Regions from separate parts of the Comamonas sp. Z3 genome, predicted to be linked through region 1. Evidence: riboswitches for the same ligand, from Rfam matches in the RefSeq annotation. Region 1 holds a riboswitch; each other region holds the start of a gene.

The links. A riboswitch is a leader RNA that binds a small molecule or an ion and turns the genes downstream of it on or off. The one in region 1 is predicted to bind glycine.
Region 2: it holds a riboswitch for glycine, as region 1 does, so the genes downstream of both, FSY59_RS07240 (D-amino acid dehydrogenase) here and FSY59_RS23215 (trimeric intracellular cation channel family protein) in region 1, are expected to answer to the same signal.
Region 3: it holds a riboswitch for glycine, as region 1 does, so the genes downstream of both, gcvT (glycine cleavage system aminomethyltransferase GcvT) here and FSY59_RS23215 (trimeric intracellular cation channel family protein) in region 1, are expected to answer to the same signal.

Annotation. Positions count from the first base shown of each region.
Region 1 is NZ_VOQU01000008.1:325,102-331,080, forward strand. It holds gene mnmC (FAD-dependent 5-carboxymethylaminomethyl-2-thiouridine(34) oxidoreductase MnmC) at 1-1,613, opposite strand, end outside; gene FSY59_RS23215 (trimeric intracellular cation channel family protein) at 1,790-2,455, opposite strand; glycine riboswitch at 2,508-2,627, opposite strand; glycine riboswitch at 2,641-2,733, opposite strand; gene FSY59_RS23220 (oxidative damage protection protein) at 2,933-3,208, opposite strand; gene FSY59_RS23225 (sulfate ABC transporter substrate-binding protein) at 3,352-4,383, shown strand; gene ssuE (NADPH-dependent FMN reductase) at 4,453-5,049, shown strand; gene FSY59_RS23235 (sulfonate ABC transporter substrate-binding protein) at 5,268-5,979, shown strand, end outside.
Region 2 is NZ_VOQU01000002.1:565,014-570,992, reverse strand. It holds gene dinB (DNA polymerase IV) at 122-1,339, opposite strand; gene FSY59_RS07245 (amino acid permease) at 1,533-3,053, opposite strand; glycine riboswitch at 3,586-3,685, shown strand; gene FSY59_RS07240 (D-amino acid dehydrogenase) at 3,857-5,125, shown strand; gene FSY59_RS07235 (DMT family transporter) at 5,285-5,979, opposite strand, start outside.
Region 3 is NZ_VOQU01000005.1:141,848-147,826, reverse strand. It holds gene FSY59_RS15995 (MFS transporter) at 1-1,167, opposite strand, end outside; gene FSY59_RS15990 (2,4'-dihydroxyacetophenone dioxygenase family protein) at 1,258-1,791, opposite strand; gene FSY59_RS15985 (energy transducer TonB) at 2,075-2,521, shown strand; glycine riboswitch at 2,611-2,720, shown strand; glycine riboswitch at 2,740-2,865, shown strand; gene gcvT (glycine cleavage system aminomethyltransferase GcvT) at 2,930-4,066, shown strand; gene gcvH (glycine cleavage system protein GcvH) at 4,189-4,563, shown strand; gene FSY59_RS15970 (MolR family transcriptional regulator) at 4,611-5,162, shown strand; gene gcvP (aminomethyl-transferring glycine dehydrogenase) at 5,253-5,979, shown strand, end outside.

The DNA.
Region 1 (5,979 bases):
CTGGCATGTGCGGCCTGCTGGTCGTCGGCGGTGGGCGGCAGCTCGGTCACATCGCGCTCGAAGGTCGATCCCATGATCCACTGGTGCGCGCCGGCCCGGTCGGCCGAGGGAAAGTCCGGCACCAGATTGCCGTGACCGTTGACGGGGAAGGGCGGCATGGCTGCCAGCGTCCCGGCATCATGCTCGGCCACGCTGACCTGGCCGCGTATGGCTTGCAGCTCCCATTCGCCTGCCGCCAGCCCGCTAGCCTGCAGCAAGGGCCTGGTATCCGGGCCCAGGGCCAGCACCAGCATCGGGGCTTCGGCCAGGGTCTGGCCCTGGGCATCCTGCACTTGCCAGAGCTGGCGCAGCGGATCGCGCAGCAGCCTTGAGGCCGAAGCATGACCTTGCCAATGAATTCCGGGGGATTGCAGCAGCGCCTGCACCAGTTGTGCAGGGCGCACCCAGCCCGCCTGCTCATGCCAGACAGCCTGGCTGTCTGCAGGCAGATGGGCCGCAGCCAGCTGAGCCGGCTGCACGGGCGCGCTCCAGTGCAGACCCCAGGGGTAGGTATCGCTTCCGGGCTGCAGCCATGACCTGGGCAGATGGGAAGGCTCGTTCAGGTCGTGTTCGAGCACCCCGCCATGAGCCCAGTCTCGGGCAGGCTGCAGTTTGTTTGCCTGGCTCAGTTGCTGCAGATTCTGTAGCGTTGTGCGCACGCCGCTTCTGGACAGGCGTGACAGGACGCTGTCGTCGGGCGAAATATGCGGGCAGAACAGGCCGGCAGGCAGGCCCGAGGCCCCTGCAGCAGGCGCGGCCGCCGCATCCAGTACGGTCACTTCCCAGCCACGCCTGGCCAGGCTGGCGGCGGCGGCGGCACCGGCCAGACCCGCACCCAGCACCAGACAGCGACCGGCCTGGCTCACCGGCGCAGGCAGGCCGTCGCTGCGATGGCGCGGTTCCCAGGCCGGGTTGTAGGCCGCATGCAGGTTATGGCGCTTGGGTGGCACGCCGGCGCGCTTCTTGACTTCAAAACCCTGAGCCTTGAGCGCCTGGCGCACATGTCCGGCTACGCACCAGGTGGCCAGCCGGGTGCCCCGGCGGCAATGGCGGGCAATGTTCTTCATGGCGTCTTCGTCCCACATCTCGGGGTTGAGCTGGGGAGAAAAGCCATCCAGGTACACGCTGTCTGCCGTCAGCTGCTGCTTGCGCAACATGGTCTTGGCGTCGCCTATATAGAGCGTCAGCAGCACCTGGCCGTCGTCGAACGAAAGGCGGTGCACGCCGGGCAGCAGCCCCCACCATTGCGCGGCCAGCTGCTCGCCAAGCGGACGCAGTGTCTCGTCGGCGGGCAAGGACTTGAGCAGATCCTCGCGCGAGACCGGGTGGGCTTCCACCGAGACAAAATGCAGCATGCGCGGGCGTTTCGGGTCGGCTTTCCATGCCGCCCAGGTGACGAGAAAGTTCAGGCCCAAGCCGAAGCCGGTTTCCAGAATGCGCCACTGAGCCGCATCGGCCCAGGCCGCAGGCAGACCGCAGCCGCCGAGAAAGACCTGTCGGGCCTGGTCAAGGCCGCCCAGCTCGCTGTGATAGCGGTCGCCAAATCGGGTGTTGTAGGGGGTGCCATCCGGCATCCATGTGATGGGTTCAGACATGGAAAGTGAAACTACATGGGTAATGCATGGCGCAGTCTAGGTCAGAGCAGCCAAGCAAGGGCCTAGCGGCCCCGCCGCCCCGCAGCGATGGCTGCGTCCCCCTTCTGCGCAGCAAGAGAGGGGGAAGGCGCACAGCGCCACAGGGGGAGTCTCGATCACTCCCAGCGCTGCTGGTAAGAGAAAACTGGCAGGCGCCACTTGAAACGAATCGCGGCCAGACGGAAGGCCAGACCGCCTGCAAAACAGACAAGGGTGCTGATATTGGAGCTTACCTCCAGATAGCGCAGGCCCAGGAACATCAGGCATACGGACAGCGACACGCTGGCATACAGCTCGCGGCGGAACACCACGGGGACCTGGTTGCAGAGCACGTCACGCAAAATGCCGCCGCTGATGCCGGTAATCATGCCGGCCATGATGATGACGATGGTCGGGTAGCCCAGTTCCAGCGCGGTATTGCAGCCGATCAGCGAAAAGGCGATCAGGCCCATGGCGTCCAGCAGCAGAAACACCTGCTTGAGGCGGTGCATATGGCGGGCGATCACCGTGGTCAGCAGGCCGAAGCTGATGACCAGATACACATATTCGGGGTGCTGAGTCCAGCCTATGGGGTAATGGCCCAGCACCATGTCGCGGATGGTGCCACCGCCCAGCGCGGTGACGAAGGCGATGACCACGACGCCAAAGATATCCATATTGCGCCGGCCTGCAGCAAGGGCGCCGGACATGGCTTCGGCGGTAATGGCCACCAGATAGATGACCAGCATGACGGTGAAGTTGGAGGCCTGGAACGAGTCCAGCAAAGAGATGGAGGGAAGCATGAAGGCACTTGAAAATAGACCAGCCACTCGCATCAGCGGGAGTGTCCGGCTTGCCTCTCCCGCTGTCCTTTTACCTGAGAGTTGCACATGGGCGCCTTCGCGGTGCGCATGCTTGCCCCTTCGGTGAGCCCTGCAGACTTGTGGTCGCGGGCTGCTCTCCAGTTGGCGATATCCGGGTCCTGTCAGACCCACCTGCGGTACTTATTGCCTGAGCGATTATGGGAGTTTGCGCCTTCGGCGGGAACCGTTGACAGGTTCCGCTCTCCCGCGGGATGGGCGCGATTCTAGCCAGTTCCAACGACTTTATTCGGGTTAATACCTGTATCAATTGGGTTTGAGCGGTCTTGCGGCTGTCAGCCTCGGTGCCCCTGGGCTGCCTGGGCGCGCCCTTGCTCTCACCGGTTGGCTGTTCGGCAGCCCGCAAGAAAAAAGCCCCGAGGCCTGGGCCAGGGGGCTTGGTGTCCAGGTCGACCGAACTTACTCGGCGCTGGGAGGCACGTAGCCTGCTGCGGCATCTGCGCCGCCGCCAAAGAAATGGTTTTCCATCTGGCGGGCCAGGTATTGGCGGGCACGGGCATCGGCCAGGTTCAGGCGGTTTTCATTGATCAGCATGGTCTGGTGCTTGAGCCAGTCGGCCCAGGCCTGCTTGCTCACGCTTTCATAGATGCGCTTGCCCAGTTCGCCGGGGGCAGGAGGGAAATCCAGGCCTTCAGCGTCTTGACCAAGCTTGATGCAGTGAACGGTACGTGCCATGTGTAGGGTCCTCTTGGTTGATCTCAGATGTTTGGGTAATAACAAACTGAAATCTTAGTAGTTTGAGTTTTAAGAATGCGGCTCAAGAATGCGCAGCAACGGGGCAGAAGCCCGTTATCCATTCACTCCAAGAACACAGTCCAATGAAAAATCGTCGCAACTTTATCAAGTTTCCTCTGGCTGCCGGTCTGATTGCTGGCTTGACCCTCTCGGCTCTGCCCACATTGCCCGCTTTTGCGCAGACTGGCGTGCAACTGCTCAACGTCTCCTACGACCCGACACGCGAGCTCTATGTGAACTACAACCAGGCGTTCGCCAAGCACTGGAAGGCCACGCAGAATCAGGATGTGACCATCAAGCAGTCGCATGGCGGCTCGGGCAAGCAGGCACGCTCCATCATCGACGGCATCGAGGCCGACGTGGCCACGCTGGCCCTGGCCGGCGATATCGACGCCCTGGTCAAGAACGGCAATGTCAAGGCCGACTGGCAAAAGCGCCTGCCGCACAACAGCGCGCCCTACAGCTCCACCATCGTGTTCCTGGTCAAAAAGGGCAATCCCAAGGGTATCAAGGACTGGGACGATCTGGTCAATCCCGGCATCCAGGTGATCACGCCCAACCCCAAGACCTCGGGTGGTGCACGCTGGAACTATCTGGCGGCCTGGGAATTTGCCAAGCGCAAATACGGCGGCGATGCACAGGCCAAGGACTTCATCACCAAGCTCTACAAGAACGTGCCCGTGTTGGACACCGGCGCGCGCGGCTCCACGGTGACCTTTGTGCAGCGGGGTCTGGGCGATGTGCTGCTGGCCTGGGAGAACGAGGCCTATCTGGCGCTCAAGGAGTTCGGCCCAGAAAAGTTCCAGATCGTCGCACCTTCGCTGTCCATCCTGGCCGAGCCTTCGGTGGCCGTGGTCGACAAGGTGGTCGATAAAAAGGGCACGCGCACCGTGGCCGAGGCCTATCTGAAGTATCTGTACTCCGAAGAGGCCCAGCGCATCGCCGGCAAGAACTTCTACCGTCCGACCGATGCCAAGGTGGCCGCCGAGTTCGCGAGCCAGTTCCCCAAGCTGGAGCTGTTCACCATCGACAAGGCTTTTGGCGGCTGGGCAGCGGCAGACAAGGCCCACTTCGCCGATGGCGGCAGCTTTGATCAGATCTACACCAAGAAATAAGAGAAACGCAGGACGGGAGCGCGATGAGTGCTCCTGTCTTTGCAATGACAAAAAGATAGAGCCAAGCCCATGTCGATTTTGCTGATTGCCGGTAGTCCCTCGCAGCCCTCGCGCTCCAGTGCCCTGCTCAATGCCGTGGCCGTGCGTCTCCAGGCCCAGGGTCTGAACACCGAGTCCGTGCTGCAGCTCAACCAGCTGGACCCTGCAGCCCTGCTGCATGCCCGCTTCGATCATGCCGAGATTCGTGCCGTGACCGAGCGCGTGGCCCGGGCCGATGCGGTGGTGGTGGCCACCCCCGTCTACAAGGCAGCCTATAGCGGTCTGCTCAAGGTCTTTCTCGATGTGCTGCCGCAGACCGCGCTCAAGGGCAAGCTGGTCCTGCCCCTGGCCACGGGCGGCAGCCCCCACCATATGCTGGCGCTGGACTACGCACTGCGCCCGGTGCTGCAGTCGCTGGGAGCGCGGCATATCCTGCCGGGTATCTATGCCACCGACCAGGGCGTGCCGCTGCTGCCCGAGGGCGGTTACGGCCTGGCTCCCGAGATTGCCGAGCGCGTCGAGGATGCCGCCCAGCTGCTGGCCACCGACCTGCGCCGCAGTGCCCAGTGGGCAGCCGCCAATGACTTTGAGAGCATCGCCTTCGCCGATGTGCGATGTAGCGTTTGAATTAACGCCCCCCTGAGCTGCCACGCGGCTTCCCCCGAGGGGGACGACAGCCTCGCTGCGGGGGCCCTTGCTTGCTGTCCTTTGATGGGGCGGTGCCCATTTCCCCATGTCTCTTTTTTTGATAGCAGTCCCCGCACTGAGAAGGCCGAGCTGCGCCTGAAATCAGGCCAAGAGATGCCTGAAGTGTGTGGACTGGGAACTCCAAGGATTGATTTCTCATGACCGATCGCAACAACACTTCATCGGCTATTTCGTCGCAACTGCCAAGTGCCTCGCGCCGCCAGTGGCTGGCGGGGACGGCTGTTTCTGCCCTGGCCCTGGCTTCGGGGCGTCTGCATGCGCAGCAGGGCAATGGCACGGCAGGCGCCCCGCGCGTGCTGCGCGTGGGCCATCAAAAAGGCTGGTTGTCGATTCTCAAGAATCGCGGCACGCTGGAAAAGCGCTTGAGTCCGCTGGGCGTGGCCGTGCGCTGGGTCGAGTTCAACGCTGGCCCCGTACAGCTGGAGGCGCTCAATGTGGGCTCCATCGACTTCGGCGATGTGGGCGAGGCTCCGCCGATCTTTGCCCAGGCCGCCGGTGCACCCCTGGTCTATGCCGGTGCCACCGTGGCGCGGCCCGGTCTGGAAGCCGTGATCGTGCCCAAGGGCTCGCCGATCCGCAGCGTGGCCGACCTCAAGGGCAAGCGCATTGCCTACAACAAGGGCTCCAACGTCCATTACTTCCTGGTCAAGCTGCTGGAAAAGCATGCTCTCAAGTACGGCGATGTGCAGTCGGTCTTTCTGGCGCCGCCCGATGCGCGGGCCGCCTTCGAGAAGGGCTCGGTCGATGCCTGGGTGATCTGGGATCCGTTCCTGGCCTCGGCCCAGAAGACCCTGGATGCGCGCTTGCTGGCCGATGCCAGGGGCGTGGTCAACAACCGTGCCTACTACT
Region 2 (5,979 bases), on a different contig from region 1:
ATAGGCCTATGTAGTTTTTGTTCGAGAGTGAGCGATCAGGCATCCCGCAGGCAGCTGGTTAACCAGATACACAAATTCACACTTGGATCATCGCACAGTGAGGATTCCCGAGCCCCCAGGCTCAGAACAGAGATGCGGTATAGGGATCCGCATGCTTGATGGAGATCAAACCAGGAGGCCTGAGCAGCAACTCTCGCGCCACCGGATCGTGGGCACTGGCCTGCCAGAGCTGCTCGGCGATCAGGCCCGAGACCTTGACCCCCAGCAGCCTGATGCGCTTGCCCAGCGGCACGCGCTTGAGGCATTGGCCTGCGGCCAGACGGATGGCGGCCGCATCCTGTATCGGCAGGTTCAGGGTCTGATCCCGCGTGGCGATCCTGAAATCGTCATAGCGCAGCTTGATGCCCACGGTGCGCCCCACATAGCCCTTGCGCCGCAGATCCTCGGCCAGCCGCTCGCACAGGTCCGTGAAGATGGCACCCAGCTCGGCCTTGTCGCGCACGGCATGCAGATCGCGCTCGAAGGTGGTCTCGCGGCTCATGGACACCGGTTCGCTCTCGGTCACCACGGCACGCTCGTCCCTCCCCCAGGCCGACTCGTGCAGCCAGTGGCCATAGCTTCTGCCAAACCAGTGCAGCAGCTGCGGCAGGCTTTGCGCGGCCAGGTCGCCAATGGTTTCTATGCCCAGGCTCTTGAGCTTGGCATCGGCCTTGGGCCCTATGCCGTTGACCTTGCGGCAGGCCAGCGGCCAGATCCGGCTTTGCAGGTCTTCGGGCTGGACGACGGAGATGCCGTTGGGCTTGTTGAACTCGCTGGCCATCTTGGCCAGCAGCTTGTTGGGCGCCACACCGACCGAGCAGGTCAGGCCCGTGGCGTCGAAGATGGATTTCTGGATCAGCCGGGCGAGCACGCGTCCGCCTTCGCGCTGGCCGCCAGGCACGTCGGTGAAATCGATGTAGACCTCGTCCACGCCACGGTTTTCCATGAGCGGCGCAATCGACACGATGATCTCTTTGAAGGCCCGCGAAAAGCGCCGGTACTCGGCAAAGTCCACGGGCAGAAGAATCGCCTGCGGGCACAGCCTGGCGGCCTTCATCATGCCCATGGCCGAGCCCACGCCGAACTGCCGGGCCGCATAGGTGGCCGTGGTGATCACGCCGCGCCCCGTGTAATCGCGCAGCAGCGGAAAATCCGCCACCGGAATCTCGGACAGCGGCCGCCCCGCATGCCGCGCCAGCAGCTCCTCGTCAAAGCTGCGCCGCCCGCCGCCGATCACCACCGGCAGCCCCTTGAGCTGCGGGTAGCGCAGCAGCTCCACGGAGGCGTAGAACGCATCCATGTCCAGATGCGCTATGCGCCTGGGCCTGGACTCGGGGCTGGTGGGTAGATCGCTCACAGTGCCGATTTTGCCTGCGCTGGCAAGAGACAGCAGCCATGCGTCAAACAAGCACACGGGCACCGGGAAACAGCAAGCAGCGCCGGCCCCTGCCGCTACCCCTACCCGCCTGGAGAAGGGGAAGGCTCAAACCGCCTCAGGACGACACCTTGCCCTGCTTGATGTCTTCGAGCTCGTCAAAGCGCATATCCGCATAGCTGATCCAGGTCTTGCGCTTGACCAGCCAGTAACCCAGCCAGAACAGCAGGAACAGCGGAATGCCCAGATAGGTCGAGACCACGCCGCCCCAATCGATGCGATCTTCCAGGAAGGCCTGGTAGTTCTGGCCCAGCGTCACCACCAGACACAGCACAAAGGCAAAGATGGGTCCGAAGGGGAAGGCGCCGGCCTTGTAGGGCAGCAGGCCCACATCATGGCCGTGCATGACATAGCCGCGACGGAAGCGGTAGTGGCTGACGGCAATGCCCAGCCAGACGATGAACTCCGTCATGCCGGCCAGGTTCAGCAGCCAGATATAGACGGCCTGCGGGCTGTAGAGCGAGGAAAACAGGCACAGGCTGGCGACCAGCGTGCTGCCGATCAAGGCCACCAGCGGCACGCCGTTCTGGGTCAGCCGGGAGAAGATGCGCGGTGCATTGCCCTCGGTTGCCATGTTGTAGAGCATGCGCGTGGCCGCATACATGCCCGAGTTGCCGGCCGACAGCACCGAGGTCAGGATCACCGCATTCATCACCGTGGCCGCCGACAGCAGACCCGCATGCTGGAACACCAGCGTGAACGGACTCACGGCGATATCGGCCACATCGGTGCGCAGCAGCTGCGGATCGGTATAGGGAATCAGAAAGCCGATGACGACAATCGCCAGCACATAGAACAGCAGGATGCGCCAGAAGACCTGGCGAATCGCACGCGGCACGTTCTCGCGCGGATTCTCGGATTCGCCCGCCGCCACGCCCACCAGCTCCGTTCCCTGGAAGGAATAAGCCACGATCATGGCCACGCCCACAAAGGTCGCGAAATTGCCGACGAATGGCGCATCGCCCGTGGTCCAGTTCTCGAAACCGGGCACATGGCCGTTGCTGATGATGCCGAACAGAATCAGCACGCCGGTGATCAGAAAGGCCACCACGGCCAGCACCTTGATCAGCGCGAACCAGTATTCGGCCTCGGCAAAACCGCGCGCGGAAAACGCGTTCAGCCCCACCATCAGCAGCAGGAACAGGCCGCTCCAGAGGATGCCCGGCACATTGGGAAACCAGTAGGCCATGACCAGCTGCGAGGCCACCAGATCCACCGCCACCACCACGGCCCAGCTGAACCAGAAGTTCCAGCCCAGCGCAAAGCCGAAGCCGCGATCCACATAGCGCGAGGCATAGGTCGAGAAGGAACCGGCCACCGGCATGAAGGCGGCCAGCTCGCCCAGGCTGGTCATGATGTAGTAGACCATGATGCCGATGAGCAGATAGGTGAGCACGGCACCGCCCGGGCCGATCTGGGCGATGGCCGAGCCGGAGGCCACAAACAGGCCCGTGCCGATGGCGCCGCCAATGGCGATCATGCTCAGGTGGCGCTGCTTGAGCACCCGGTGCAAGCGGGGCTGGTTATCGTCACCATCGCCAGTCGGCGCGAGCTGCTGGCTTGAGTTGGGTTGGGACATAAATGTCTTGTTGTAATGGTTTGCGCCCGTCCGGACAAAACACCCAACCATCCCGCAGGCGCTGCGACAGGCAACGCAAAAAGGCGACCATGACGGTCGCGGGCAACAAGGACAAAGGAACGAAGCCATGACAGCAGAACGCCATGGCGGATAGGCCAGTTGCATCCTGAATCGGCAGCCACCCCGGTCGGGCGCTTCAATGGCAAAGCGGTGATATCGCCGGGCCCATTGACAGGCAAAGACGATATTTTGCCCAAATCCACCGCCGACCATGGCCCGTCATGTCAATGCAGGGGTTGACTCTGGGGCTGCTCAGCGGCACTTGACAGCGCTTGACGCTATGAATTCGGAAGCTGCTTGCGCTTGAATAAATTTACTTTCCTTATGAAAACATAAGGAAGTCTTTCAAAAACAGGCGTGAGCCGCTATCAAATAAAAGAAACGAAGCACGGCCTGCCCCGGTGCAGAAGTCTAGAAAACCCGTATATCCAGGCGCCGCCATTCTTCCTACATTCGTCCACAGGCTCTCAGCCCGGTGATGCCGAGAGAGACTGCAGCGCAAACTTGGCGCATGCAGCGCCGAAGGAGCAACCGCCCCGGAAACTCTCAGGCCAAAGGATCGGCATCGCTTTCACACACTCTGAAGAATGTCCGGACGCCATCGTCCGCCGGACATACCGAAGGAGCAAGCGAGCAGCGCCCCAGGGTGCTGCCTCGTGAATCTCTCAGGTCCAGAACAGAGGGGGCGTCCGTTGCGCATGTTGCGCACGGGCTCCACCCTTGACGTGTCTGGAATCTGAATCATGAAGACAATCGCCGTCATCGGCGGTGGCATCACGGGCGTGACCACCGCCTACGCCCTCGCACGCCGCGGATTTTCCGTCACCCTGTTCGAGAAACAGCGCTATGCCGCCATGGAGACCTCGTTCGCCAATGGCGGCCAGCTCTCGGCCTCGAATGCCGAGGTCTGGACCCACTGGTCCACCATCGTCAAAGGCCTCAAGTGGATGCTCAAGAGCGATGCTCCGCTGCTGCTCAACCCCAAGCCCGGCTGGCACAAGATTTCCTGGTTCTGCCAGTTTCTCGCCGCCATCCCCCATTACCAGAAGAACACCGTGGAGACCGCCAGGCTGGCGATTGCGGCACGCGAGCACCTGTTCGAATGGGCAGCCGCCGAAGGCATTGACTTCGATCTGAAGCAAAAGGGCATCCTGCATATCTACCGCGACCGCGACGGCTTCGAACATGCGGGCAAGGTCTCGCAGCTGCTCGCCCTGGGCGGGCTGGAGCGCCGCGCCGTCACGCCCGATGAAATGAAGGCCATCGAGCCGACCCTGTCCGGAACCTTCTATGGCGGCTACTTCACCGAGAGCGACTCCACCGGCGACATCCACAAGTTCACCAGCGGCCTTGCCGCCGCCTGCGAGCGACTGGGCGTGCAATGCCGCTACGGCCAGGAAATCGTGTCGGTGGACAGCAACGGCAAACAGGCCAGCGTGACCGTACGCCAGGGTCTGGAGGCCGAGACCTCGACCTTCGACGCCATGGTGGTCTGCGCGGGCACGGCCAGCCGCGCCATGGCCGCCCAGCTGGGCGACAGCGTCAACATCTATCCGGTCAAGGGCTATTCCATCACGGTCAATCTGCAGGACGAAGCCAGCCGCGCCGCAGCTCCCGTCGTGAGCCTGCTGGACGACGAGACCAAGCTGGTCACCAGCCGCCTCGGCGAGGACCGCTTTCGCGTGGCCGGCACGGCGGAGTTCAACGGCTACAACAAGGACATCCGCGCCGACCGCATCCGACCGCTCATCGAATGGGTGCAGCAGTGCTTCCCGGGCGTCAGCACGCGCAGCGTCGTGCCCTGGGCGGGCCTGCGCCCCATGATGCCGGACATGCTCCCGCGCGTGGGCCCTGGCATCAAGCCCTGCGTGTTCTACAACACCGGCCACGGCCATCTGGGCTGGACCTTGTCTGCCGTCACCGCCGACATGGTCGGCGACCTCGTGCTGCAGTCCATGGGCAGCGCCAGCAGACAGTCCCGGCCGGCCACGCTGACCACCGCCAGCGCCTGACAGCGGTTCAAGGCACTGCACCAACAAGCCAGGCGCGGCATCGCGCACCGTCGCTACAAGAAGCTATTTTTTCAGGAGCTTATTGCGCCTTTCCATGCTTAATTTCAATGACTTTTTACCTTGAAAATGAACATTGGAAAGCGCAAGCAGCTCTTGAAATCAGAGCTGCAGACAGATCAGCACCAGTCCCAGCATCATCAGCGCCATGCCCAGCTTTTCCGTCAGCGACAGCTTCTCGCTGAACACCTTGCGCGAGACGATATAGCTGAACACCACTTCCACCATGCCCAGGGTGCGCACGGCAGCGGCCCCCTGCATGGCATAGGCGGTGAACCAGGCCAGCGAGGCCGCAGCGCCCATGCTGCCGGCCAGCAGCGAGATGCGCCAGGCCTTGAAGATGGGGCGCAGGCCCTGCTCATGGGTTCTGGCAATCCAGGCGCTCATGACGACGGACTGCATGGTCTGCGCGATCAGCACGCCCCAGGCCCCGGACAGCCAGGGCGAGCTCACGCCCAGTGTTGCGATCTCGACCGCGCCGCCGCGAAAGCCCACCGTGGCCAGCGCAAAGCAGGCGCCGCAGATCAGACCGTATACCGAGGACTTGCTGGTCCAGGCCGAGAGCGTGAAGAGCTGCCCGCGCGGCGGCAGCGACAGCATCAGCACGCCCACCGTGGCCAGCACCATGGCCAGCAGTGCCAGGCGGGTCGGCAGCTCGTGCAGGAACATGGCGGCAAACAAGGCCACCTGCAGCACCTCGGTCTTGGACAGCGTGACCGCCACGGCAAAGTTGCGCTCCTTCATGGCCATCAGCAAGGCCGCCGTGGCCGTGACCTGAAAGAAGGCTCCGAGCGCAA
Region 3 (5,979 bases), on a different contig from region 1:
CGCCAGCAGAGCACCCGCAGCCGCCACCCACATCACCACATCAAGTCCCCACCGATCGGCTGCCAGCCCGGCCAGCGTCGGGGCGACGAAACCACCAAGCAGCTCGCCAAAACCCATGATCATCCCCAAGGCCGTGGCCATGGCCGCTCGCGGAACGGTCTCCGCCGGAATCGTGGCCATGAAGAGCGTGAAGCAGCCCAGGCCGGTGTAAGTCAGCAACAGCAAGCCGCCCAACAGCGCCGGTGACTGCACATGCAAAAAAGCCATCGGACAGCAGGCCGCGACAAAGGAGAAGAAGATCAGTGCAGGACGGCGACCTACCCGGTCCGAAATGGCTGGCACTGCGAAACCCCAGATGACCCAGGCCACGCCCATGCAGCTCATGACCGCACTCATCGTGCCCGGCTCGAAGCCCTTGGCATTGACCAGATAGGTCGGCGCAAAAGAGATGATGATTACGAACCAGGCCATGAAGACGCAGCTGATCAGCACGCTCAGCCAGATATTGCGCTCACGCAGCAGAGCCCAGCGTGAGCCTGTCGGCACGGCTTCGGCCTGGCCGCTGCTATCTGTGCTTCGCACATGGCGCCAGATAAGCGCTGCGGCAATCAGCCCCGGAACGCAGGTCAGGTAGAACGCAGTGCGCCAGCCATAAGCCACGGCCAGCGCAACAATCACCGGCGGTGCGATCACGGCGCCCAGCAAGCCCGCAGACGAGCCCTGCAGCAAGCCCATGTTGAGGCCGCGACGGCTCGGCGTAGAGGCTTCGACCATCAGAGTCTGCGACAGCGGCAGTATCGGCCCTTCCGCCAAACCCATCATCGCTCGCAACAACAACAGCCCCACAAAGCCGCCCACCAGACCCGACAAGGCCGAACACAGCGAAAACATCAGTACCGAAAGAATCAGCACCGTTTTGCGCTTGCCCTTGCGGTCTGTGTAGGCCCCGAAGAATGCACCGGAAGCCGCCCATGCCAATGCCAGGATCGACGAAAGCATACCCAGCTGGGCATTGTTCAGATCCAGTTCCTTGGAGACAAAAGGAAATAAGAACGACAATGCCAGGCGGTCAAAAAAAACGATACCAAAAGTGAAAAACAGAATGAGCAGCAGCTTGTTTTCATAGCTCACCCACCCGATTTTTAGGGCTTCATCTCGATGTCTCATGTCTCTCTCCATTCCGTTTTTGGCGGGTTATTCCATTATTCAGAAAATCCCGCCTTTCATCTGATGCATTTTCAAGCCAATTTCAGATAGCTATCGAAAAAGCGTGTCCACATAATCTGCACCTATGCCGACTTTTTCATAGTGCTTTCGGCATAGCTCTATGTAGCTGTGAACATCGAAATATCCGTCCGGCTTTCCGTCATCATCGAGCCAGATCAGCGGCCCCTTGACGATAAAGAACGCACGCATGGGTTGCTCATGTTCATAGGCCACCAGGGTATGGCCTTCCCCCGGTGTCTCGTAGACGAAATCACCGGCACGGGCCGTCCAGTCATGCTCCAGATAACCCCATTTCCCGGAAATGGTATAGGCAAATACTTCATGCGGGTGGTAATGCCGATTGACCAGACCCGCTTCCTTGGCCATCAGAATATCGCACCATTTGTTTTGCGATGGAGAAATCCAGAGAGGGCGGGACAATACAGTCTCTGAGAATGGAACATAATAGCGCTCGTCCTCAGTGGGCGCGTTCTGTATATAAACTTCCGGCTGCGCATCGGGCTGAAAGCAATCAGAAATCGGCTTCAGATTCTTCCAAAATTCGTTCGTGGCTTTTTCGGGCATTTTGTCTCCTTGGATAAATGTTCTTTGATGAACGTCATAATCCTATCTGCGGCAAAAAATCTGTTTTGCCTCCTCCGGACATGGCGTTTGACCCCGCAAGACAAACCCTGGACAAGGCCGGCCGGACCCAGGCTGAACAGCACACATCGGGAGCGCTTCCGAAAATCGACCGGGGATGACCGAGAATGCCGCCATGCATATTTCACGCCACTCACGCTGTCTTGCTGCATGCGCGGCCGTCTTGGGAGCAGTGCTGCTTAGTGCCTGCGCCGGCAACCCTGCCATGGCGCCTAAGGCGGCCGACATCACTCCCCTGCAGCCCCAGGCTGACTCCGCCCCCGCTTCCGGCGGCCAAACCGTAAATTGGCCCGCCTGGATCAATGCAGATTGCACGCCCCCCGCCCAGCTCGACCAGCAACCCCGTCCACGCCGCCACACCACGCCTTTCATCAGCGCCCACTGGTTTCCGAACGGATTGGAGACCACGGTGGTCTTCCGTCTGGAAGTCACAGCTCAAGGTCAGCTCGGCCGTGTGGCATACCAGCCCGCCGATGCCGATCCACGCATCGTGAAGTCCATACTGCAATCGCTCAAACGCTGGCAGTTCAAGCCCGGCATGCGCCAGGGCCAGCCTGTGACGTCCTGCTTCGAGCAGCCCTATCAGTTGGTGTTTCCGCGCCAAGAAGTCGACGCCCCTCGCACGCCCACCATGAACACAGACCCGCAGTGAGAGCGCAAGCTCAGTGATAGACGATCTGTGCTCGAAAACCCCAAAATCCACTCATTGCGGTGGTGCAGGCACCCTGCCCACCGCTAGAATTGCCAACGTCAGGAGAGAGTGCCTGCAGCTTGAAGCTGCCTCGCACCGCCGAAGGCGCAGACCCCCACCCGGTGTCAAAACGCTCAGGCAAAAGGACTGACAAGCGCTGCAAGGTGTGCAAACCTGCAGCGTCCCTTGCTGGAGAGAGATGAAGGCCGTCATTTCGTATGTGCGCCGACATCCACCGAAGGAGCAAACTGCCCGCGAAAGCAAGGGCGGTGAATCTCTCAGGTAAAGCGGACAGCAGGGCAAGCCCGCCACGCATGGCCCAGCCATGCATGGCCACTCATTTTGGTTTGACCACCGGAGCGCTTGCCTGTGACTGCTGCTGACACCTCTTCCGATCTGCGTTCCACACCGCTGTTTGCCCTGCACCAGAAACTGGGTGCCCGCATGGTGCCGTTTGCCGGCTACGCCATGCCCGTGCAATACCCTCAAGGCCTGATGGCCGAGCACCTGCACACCCGCAAGGCCGCCGGCCTGTTCGATGTCTCGCACATGGGCCAGTTGCTGCTGCGTGGCCCCGATGCCGCCGCCGCGCTTGAATCGCTGATGCCCGTCGATGTCATGGACCTGGGACAGCACAAACAGCGTTACGGCCTGCTGCTCAATGAGCAAGGCGGCATTCTGGACGACCTGATGTTCGTCAACCGTGGCGAAGATCTGTTCCTCATCGTCAACGGCGCCTGCAAAGAGGCCGATATCGCCCATATCCAGAGCCGCATCGCCAACCGCTGCGAGGTCATCCCTCTGCCCGAGCGCGCCCTGCTGGCCCTGCAAGGCCCGCAAGCCGCTGCGGCACTCTCGCGCCTGATTCCCGGTGTTGCGCAATTGGTCTTCATGACCGGCAATCACTTCGACTGGCAAGGCCATGCGCTCTACATCACGCGCAGCGGCTATACGGGCGAGGACGGTTTTGAAATCTCCTTGCCCGGCGAAGCGGCAACAGCTTTTGCCGAAGCGCTGCTGGCCCAGCCCGAGGTGGCGCCCGTCGGTCTGGGCGCGCGCAACTCGCTGCGCCTTGAAGCCGGACTTTGCCTGTATGGCAACGACATCGACACCAGCACCACGCCCGTCGAAGCCGCGCTGAACTGGGCCATGCAGAAGGTGCGCCGCAGCGGCGGCGAACGCGAGGGAGGCTTTCCCGGTGCAGCCATCGTGCTGGAGCAATTGCAGAACCCGCAATCGCTGCGCTGCAAGCGCGTGGGCCTGATTGCGCTGGAGCGCATTCCCGTGCGCGAGCCCGCTGTGCTGGAGAACATGGACGGGCAGCATATCGGCCACATTACCAGCGGCCTGCTCAGCCCCACGCTCAACCAGCCCGTGGCGCTGGCCTATGTCGAGCCCGACTACGCTGCCATCGATACGGAAATCTTCGCCATGGTGCGCGGCAAGCCCGTGCCCATGAAAGTGGTCGCCACGCCCTTCGTTCCCACCCGCTACTACCGCGGCTAGGTCTGCCGCCGCGGATGAGACGGGCCAGTTTGCCAAACAGCGGCCAGAACACCGCTAAAGTGCGATCTGGACCTTTCTCAAACAACACCCGATTCCCCTGAATCCCCCATCTGGAGCTTTTCATGAGCATCAAGTATTCCAAAGAACACGAGTGGATCAACGCCGCTGACACCAATGCCGCCATCGTCGGCATCACCGTACACGCACAGGATGCGCTGGGCGATGTGGTGTTTGTGGATCTGCCTGCCGTGGGCTCCACCTTCAAGGCCGGCGATGTCGCAGGCGTGGTCGAGTCCGTCAAGGCTGCTGCCGATGTCTACATGCCCGTGACCGGCGAGATCGTCGAAGTCAACGAAGCCCTGCGCGATGACCCGTCGCTCGCCAACAGCGACCCGCTGGCCGCAGGCTGGTTCTTCAAGGTCAAGATGAGCAATGTGGGCGAGCTCGAAGGTCTGATGGAAGAGACCGCCTACAACGACTTCGCCAAGGACAACTAAGCGTATCAACGGCCCTCGCTCTGCGAAGGCCGTTTTTGCATGCAGCCATGAGCACCATCCAGTATTTCGACGATCCGGAAGTCGGTCTCGCCCGCGAGACCAGCCACCCGGCCTTTGTGCGCATCGCGACCCAGGACTTCTACTACGACTGCGGTGACGACTTCAGCCCCTTCGGCAACGATGACGGCAGCGACACACTGGCCGCACTTGAAGAGTGGTACCAGGAGCAGACGGGCAGCAAGCCCGCCAAGGCGCTGCGTTTTTTGCACCAGCAACTGAGCGACTGGGATCTGCCAGTGCCCGAGGACATGCTGGCTCATGACGATGCGGCCAAGGCCCAATGGCTGGCCAGCGACGACATGAACCAGAGCTATCTGCGCTCGGTCTGCCGCGCCCACGTGGCCACGGCCTTTGGCCAGTTCAAGATCACCGGCAGCATCGATGCCGATCTGCACCAGCAGGCACTGCTTGCCCTGGCCTGCCAGCAATGGCTGAACACCGTGGCACGCAGCAAATATCCCGATTGGGAGTATGCCGACCAGGAAAGTGAACGCCTGGCCCTGATGAACACCGCGCTGGAACAGGCCAGCGCTGCTTGAAGCACCGGCCGCATGCCTTCAGGCATACGGCATTCACGCATGCCTGGCATGCAAACCGTCAGTCACAGTATTTGAGAATAGGTCCCTCCCATGCTGATGTCGCCTCCCGCCCCCGTCGCTTCGCTGCAAGCGCTGGAAAACAGCCACGAATTCATCCCCCGTCATATAGGCCCGGACGCCGAGGAGCAGCAAAAAATGCTGGCCGCCATCGGCAAGCCCTCGCTGGACGCCTTGATTCGCGATGTGATGCCCGACTCCATCGCCCGCGCCAGGCCCATGGATCTTCCGGCGCCGATTACCGAAGCCGCTGCGCTGGCCGAACTCAAGGCCATCGCCAGCAAGAACCAGATGCTGAAGAGCTTTATCGGCCAGGGCTACTACGGCACGCACACGCCGGGCGTCATCCTGCGCAACATCCTCGAGAATCCCGCCTGGTACACAGCCTACACACCCTACCAGGCCGAGATTTCGCAGGGTCGCATGGAAGCACTGGTCAATTTCCAGACCATGGTGACCGACCTGACCGGCATGCCGATTGCCAATGCCTCGATGCTGGACGAAGCCACGGCTGCCGCCGAGGCCATGACGCTGGCCAGGCGCTCTGTCAAATCCAGAAGCCATCGCATCGTGCTCGCCGGCGATCTGCACCCGCAGACGATTGAAGTCATCCAGACCCGCGCCCGGCCGATCGGCATCGAAGTGGTGATCGCCAACAGCCAGCAGGAGTGGGAAACTGCGCTGGCAGGCGATCTGTTTGCCGCGGTCATCCAGTACCCCGCGTCCAGCGGCTGGATTGTGGACTGGAAGGCCGATGTGC